Regions from separate parts of the Thermobacillus sp. genome, predicted to be linked through region 3. Evidence: riboswitches for the same ligand, from Rfam matches in the RefSeq annotation. Region 3 holds a riboswitch; each other region holds the start of a gene.
What was found. A riboswitch is a leader RNA that binds a small molecule or an ion and turns the genes downstream of it on or off. The one in region 3 is predicted to bind cyclic di-AMP.
Positions count from the first base shown of each region.

Region 1: linked by a shared signal. The riboswitch ahead of C6W55_RS02130 (resuscitation-promoting factor) and the one ahead of C6W55_RS03320 (KamA family radical SAM protein) in region 3 are both predicted to bind cyclic di-AMP.
Region 2: linked by a shared signal. The riboswitch ahead of C6W55_RS11230 (C40 family peptidase) and the one ahead of C6W55_RS03320 (KamA family radical SAM protein) in region 3 are both predicted to bind cyclic di-AMP.

Region 1 covers NZ_QEWA01000023.1:11,378-13,576, forward strand. The annotation lists gene C6W55_RS02125 (TatD family hydrolase) at 1-196, shown strand, start outside; cyclic di-AMP (ydaO/yuaA leader) riboswitch at 365-564, shown strand; gene C6W55_RS02130 (resuscitation-promoting factor) at 905-2,050, shown strand.
Region 2 covers NZ_QEWA01000040.1:39,566-41,764, forward strand. The annotation lists gene C6W55_RS11225 (hypothetical protein) at 1-479, shown strand, start outside; cyclic di-AMP (ydaO/yuaA leader) riboswitch at 707-860, shown strand; gene C6W55_RS11230 (C40 family peptidase) at 867-1,394, shown strand; gene C6W55_RS11235 (DEAD/DEAH box helicase) at 1,566-2,199, shown strand, end outside.
Region 3 covers NZ_QEWA01000026.1:54,322-56,520, reverse strand. The annotation lists gene C6W55_RS03320 (KamA family radical SAM protein) at 1-1,031, opposite strand, end outside; cyclic di-AMP (ydaO/yuaA leader) riboswitch at 1,230-1,373, opposite strand; gene C6W55_RS03315 (VanW family protein) at 1,458-2,199, opposite strand, start outside.

The DNA of each region.
Region 1 (2,199 bases), on a different contig from region 3:
TGACCGGCTCATGATCGAAACGGACTGCCCGTATTTGTCTCCGGAACCTTATCGTGGAAAACGAAACGAGCCCGCTTACGTGTCCCACGTCGCGGAGGCGGCCGCCCAAATTAAGGGAATAGACTTACAGGAACTGGTAAAAATAACCGGACAGAATACTCTGAATTGTTTCCGAATTCGAGATAAGTCGGTCTAAACCGTTGAAACAATGATTTTGCTCACAAAAAAAGTGGCATTACCCGCGAGAAAATCTCCGAAAATGCACTTTAAACCGAAAATAACGCGAAAATCGCATTTTGAACGTCCTTTACAACGCGCAACTCCAGGGGGTATGATGTCTCACAGAACTTTGCTGAAAGTTGAACATTTCCAGACGCTGAATCTCCCGGAGGACGGGAGAGCGGGGGAACCAGTCAGCGGCAATCGGACAACACAGGTTGCCGGCTCCGCTGAAACCTATTGGGGTGAATTGACCGGACGCGCGATTTGAAGCGGCGAAAGGTCATAGGGCGGCTCTCGGCCCGAACCCGTCAGCTAACTCCGCAGGCGCATTTGAGAGTGATCGTCTCGTGCTTTGACAGTCCGAAGTATTATTTATCCTCTTCGAAGCCACGATGGGATCCTCTGTCGGCGGCTTTATTTTTTGAATATTGCGGCAACCGGCGACATAGGTTTCTCCAGGAAGACGGACAGACGACGGGGCGTGATTCTGGAACGACAGCACGGATCCAAGCAAAACGGCTGGCGCCGTCCTCATTTGGAGGTGCGTCCGTTTTGCGGTGAAAGATAAGCCGATTATAAGCGTGCAGCTTATAAATGCTTATCTTTTGAAAACCAAAACGTTCGCGTCAATCGTATCATGCATCATCCTAAGGCGGCGAGCAATGTAAGGAGGACCGAAGACATGGGGAAGTTCCTTCCGGAATCCCATGGATCACGATCATCCGGCATGAACTTCGCAATGCGTTGGAAGCATGAGAACGTACGTCTGGTTCTTCTGAGCGCAATTCTTTCAATCGCCATGACTTTCATGCTGCTGGTGCTGCTCTACGGCACGGCCGACAAACAGGTGTCGGTCGTCGTGGACGGCGAGGAACGAATCGTCACGACGAAACAATGGGTTCTGGAAAAGCTGCTTGACGAGCTCGACATCGAAGTCGGGCCGAACGATGAGGTGTCGAAGCCGCTCAACGCGGCGATCCGGGACGGCGACCGGATTGTCATCAACCAGGCGGTGCCGGTCACGGTCGTCGCCGACGGCAAGGCGGTGGAGGTCTGGCCGACCCGCCATACGGTTCAGGCGGCCCTCAGCGAAGCGGGTATCGACCTGCGCGACGACGACAAGGTGTATCCATCGCCGGGCGCGCCACTCGAGCCGGACATGACGATTGAAGTGGTGCGCGTCGACAAGCACGTGGTACAAACCGAAGAGGTCGTTCCGTATGAGGTCGTCAAGAAGGACGACCCGAATCTGGAAAAAGGCAAAGAAAAGGTCATTCAACCCGGCAAGGAAGGCGTCATCATCAATCTTGTCGAGAAAACGTTCGAAAACGGCGTGTACGTAAATTCGCGGCTGCTGACGAAGACGGTGTCGGCGGAGAAGCAGGATCAGATCGTCGCCGTCGGCACGAAGAAGCCGGAGCCGAAAGCGGCCGTGCTGTCCGCCGAATCGGAGACGGCAACGAAGGTCACGCGCGAAGGCGTGACGTTCAAGGCGAAGAAAGTGCTCAAGAACGTGACGCTGACGGCGTATTCCGCCGGCTTCGAGTCGACGGGCAAGACCGAGGATCATCCCCAATACGGCATTACGGCTTCCGGCACGAAAGTGCAGGAAGGCCGGACGATCGCCGTCGACCCGGACGTCATTCCGCTCGGCTGGTGGGTGTACATCGAAGGCATCGGATTCCGGCGTGCGGAAGACAAGGGCAGCGCGGTCAAAGGGAAGAAGATCGACATTTACTACGACAGCGAAACGAAGGCGGAGCGCTTCGGCAAGAAGAAGGGCTACACCGTCTACGTGATCGGGCCGAACAAGCCGACGGCAAGCTGAGGCTGCGGCTGCCGCCGGCGTGCCCGTGATTCATCCTATGATTCATCACCGCAATTATGCTTGAGCGGCTGGAAACCTCTGTGCGGCATCCCCGCGGATGCCGCGCCGGGGTTTTCTTGTCGTTGCGGAGGCGCATAGCGGGGCGAAGC
Region 2 (2,199 bases), on a different contig from region 3:
TCGCCGGCATCCGGGCCGCCTGGAAGCGCATCGCCCTCATCTACGCCGCCGAACTCGCCCTGATCCTCGCGCCGCTCGCCTGGCTGCTGCCGCTTGCGCGCCGCGCGTTCTTCGACAGCGCCGGATGGGGCGACCTGCTGTGGGCGGTGCTGCCCGCCGCGGCCGCCTGGCTGGGGTGGTGCCTGCTCATCCGCCTGGTCTCGCTCGGCATGCAGTTCGGAGCGGCGGCGGGTGACGGGATGCTGCCGTCGCTGTCCGTCACGATCCGCAGCCTGCCGATGGCCGCCGCCGCGGCGCTCACGGTATGGGCGATCGGCGCCGCGACCGGTCTCGTCTCCACCGCCGTGTCGATGATCTGGGCCGGGCTGTTCGCGCTCATTCTGCACCAGGCCCAGCAATTTTTCCGCACCTGGTTCAAAGTATGGACCTTCGCCGCGCAATATGAAGCGTGGCAATCGAAACGGCAGCCGGCCGCTTGACTGCCGGTCCGGCCCCGCAGCGGCCCGCCGCAAACCGAAGCCGACATATCCGGACACTAGCCCGGACATGTCGGCTTTTTCTTTTTCCATTCACCTTTTCATGAGAAAAATTCGCCTTTTTATGTGGGGGGGTTGGTGTTTTATGAGAGAATTTTCGTGTTTTTATGAGAGGATTCTCATTTTAATTTGGAAGGATTTCACGAGCGGAAAGCGAATTCGTAGGACCGTTGTGAAAAATGCCGAATTCCCGTCGAACGGGAAGCGGGGGAACCAATCCGGGTGAACGGACTCTGCGCTGCCGGGCGGCATGCGCCGGAAGAGTCCCAGGGAGCCTTCGACCGAACCCCACAGCTAACCTCGCAGGCATCGGAAGGAGTTCTCGCATACGTGAAACGACTGGCGGTATCCGTCACGGCGCTGCTTGCCATTGTATTTGCTTTCACGACGGCTGGCGCCTCTGCCGGATCGAAGATGGACGCAGTAATCGATGAATTGCTCGGCACTCCGTACAAGTACGGCGGCACCACGACCAAAGGATTTGATTGTTCCGGTTTTACCGCTTATGTATTTGCGAAGTTCGGCATCGAACTGCCGCACAACTCCGCTTCCATGGCGAAGAAAGGCGTGGAAGTGGCGAAAGAGGATCTCCGCGAAGGCGACCTCGTCTTCTTCAACACGAGCGGCAACGGCATCTCCCACGTCGGCATCTATGTCGGCGACGGCAAGTTCGCCCACGCCTCCACGTCGAAAGGCGTCGTTATTACCGCGCTGTCGGACAAGTATTACGCGAAGCGGTATGTCACCGCGCGCCGCATCCTGAGCGACAGCGCCTACGAGAAGATCGCCGTCGAGCAGCCGGCTGTGCAGGAGCAAGCAGAGAAAGCCGCAGGCGCGGCTGAAGGTACGGAAGCTTAACCGTAAACCGGGCGGAACGGTCCGGCAAGCATCAGAACCCGCAGGGTCTCCCCGAGAGCCCGGCGGGTTCTTGCGTTTTGCCCGGACACGCCGGATTGTGTGCGAATGCCGGATTGGTTATGCTGGGAATACGGAATGTTTTTCCTGCAACGATGCAAGGAGGCGAAGGGCATGACGGATTTCGGCGGGCAGCCGCTGCCGCCGGAGCTGGAGGGGTTCCATCCGGTTCTCGCGCAATGGTTCTTCCGTTCCTTCGGAGAACCGACTCCCGTGCAGCGGGAGGCTTGGGACGCCATCCGCACGGGACATCACGCGCTGATTGCCGCGCCGACCGGTTCCGGGAAGACGCTGGCGGCGCTCCTGCCCTGCCTCGATCATTGCATCCGGACGAAGACCGGGCCGGGCGCCGGTTCCGGCGTGAAAGTCGTCTATATCACGCCGCTGAAAGCCCTGAACAATGACATTCATCACCACATTGCCGAATTCGCCGAGGCGATCGACCGGCTGGCCGCGGAATCCGGACAACCCTGGCCCGGCCTGCGCGCGGCCGTCCGCACCGGCGACACGACCGGGGCGCAGCGCGCCGCGATGCTGCGGCGGCCGCCGGACGTGCTCGTGACGACGCCGGAGTCGCTGTATATCCTGCTTCTGTCGGAGAAGGGCCGGCGGATGCTGCGGACGACGGAGAAAGTGATCGTCGACGAGATCCACGATCTGGCCGCGGACAAGCGCGGCGCGCATCTGTCGCTGACGCTCGAACGGCTCGCTGACCTCTGCCCGGCGCGGATCCAGCGGATCGGCGTGT
Region 3 (2,199 bases):
AGCACCATGAACTTGCCGTATTCCCCGTCGCGGGACTGGTGGTATTTCAGGTACGCCTTCCCGTTCTCGATGGCCAGAATTTCAATCTTGCCGGACGTATGGCTCATCGACAGGCGCACCCTTTTGCCCAGACCGGATGTTCGCGCTTTCGCTTCTTCCACCAGCCGATACACCCGTTCCAGCGGCAGCACGAAGTCGCTGTTGCCCGCCACCGGCCGGTTGACGAAGAAGTAGTACGGCGTCACGCCCGCCCAGGACAGCTTGTCGAGCAGTTCGGCGAGCACCTCGGCGTTGTCGTTGATTCCCTTCAGAATCGGCGTCTGATTGACGACGATCGCGCCCGCCTGGTGCAGCGCGTCGAACCCCCGCTTCGCCTCGGGCGTAATCTCGCGCGGGTGATTGACATGCGCCATGACATAGATGCGCTTCTCGGGCGTCGAGTGTTCCCGGATCAGTTCGAGCAGATCCGGATCTTCATAGATGCGCATCGGATTGAAGACCGGCAGCTTCGAGCCGAGCCGGATGATCTTCACGTGCGGTATCGAACGCAGCCGTTCGATGATGGCCCTGAGCCGCGGTGTGCCGAGCATGAGGCTGTCGCCGCCCGTCAGCAGCACGTTGTTGATTTCGGGATGCGCCGCGATATAGTCCAGACCCGGCGACACGTCGGTCACCGCTTCCTTCACGTCGTTGCGGAACAGCCGCTTCCGGAAGCAATACCGGCAATAGGCGCCGCACACTTCGGAGACGATCAGCAATGCCGTCGTCTTGTATTTGTGCTGGCAGCCGGGCACGACGTAGTTCGTGTCCTCGTCCGACGCGTCCCACCGCCCGTACTCCTTCAGCTCGCCCGTATTCGGGATGACCAGCTTGCGGATCGGATCGTCCGGGTCGTTCCAATCAATCAGATTCAGATAATAATCGTTCACGCGGAAGACGAATTTCTCCGTGATCGGCTTGAGCTGCTCCCGTTCCGCTTCGGGAAGCATCGTGATTTTCGAAATGTCGGTAATGTATCTCACCTTCGCCATTTTACGCCTCTCCTTTCGTTTGCCTCTTCAGGGATTTGTAACAATGGCAATGTTGATATAACCTCCTTCCTCTCCGGATTAGAAACCAGCCGAGCCAATTTAAAAAAATCATTGCGGATAAGGCCTGAAGAAAGAAAAAAGACCCGTGAGGGGTCTGTGGCATAACATGCCGATCATGCACGCCATAAGCTTCGTTCAATTCAGACCCATCTCCCGCTGACGAGGTTAGCTGACGGGCTCGGGTCGATGGTCCCCTACGTCCGGCCGGCGGACGATTCGCCCCAATTGACTGGTTCCCCCGCTTCCCGGACATTGCCACCGGGAATTAAGCGTGTTTTTAGGATAACGGATTTGGCCCGATCTGTCAAAAAACAACGGACCGCCCCGGGACAGAGACGCGCATCCGCACGTCCGCGGACGGGACGGTCAGCCCGCATCCGGGTGCAGCGCGTCGCGCACCTCCTCGATTTGCCCGCGCTGTATGCCCGGCACTTTCCGCGGATGATGGCGGACCGATTCGGTCGAATACAGGACGACGCGCATCGTGCCGCGGGCGGCGTACGCCCGGATCAGCACCGGCTGATTGAGCGTGTTGCGGAAAGCGAAATCCGGCCCGTACCAGCTCACCGTCGCGTCCCGGCCGGGCGGCACATAGGCGACATGGCGGCTGTGGGCATACCGCTCAACGATCTCGAGTCCCGCGTTGTCCACCGCGTTGAACAGCGTCGACGACACCTGGCAGATGCCGCCGCCCACCCCTTCGGACAATTCGCCGCGCACGATGACGGGCGCCTGCCGGTAGCCCCGCTCCACCGTCCGCTTGCCAATCGTCCGGTTGAAGGAGAACGTCTCCCCGGGAAAGACGACCGTGCTGTCGAGCGCCGCGGAAGCCAGCTCGATGTTGTGGGACCGGTTCCGGTTCCTCGGGTTGTAATAGGTGACGTATCGGCCGATCACTTTCTCGTTCAGCCCGGCGAGCAATGCGCTGTCGACCTTCGCCGGCACCTGCCGCGCGGGCGGCTCCATGTCCGCCTCTCCGCTTCCGTAGAAATACGCGTAGAACTGCGACTCGAACGCTTCCCTGTCCAGCTTGCGCCCCGGCTGCTCCGGCCGAATCGTTCCGTTCGCGGCGAATTTCGCGTTGCGCGCCGGAACGTCCACTTTCGCC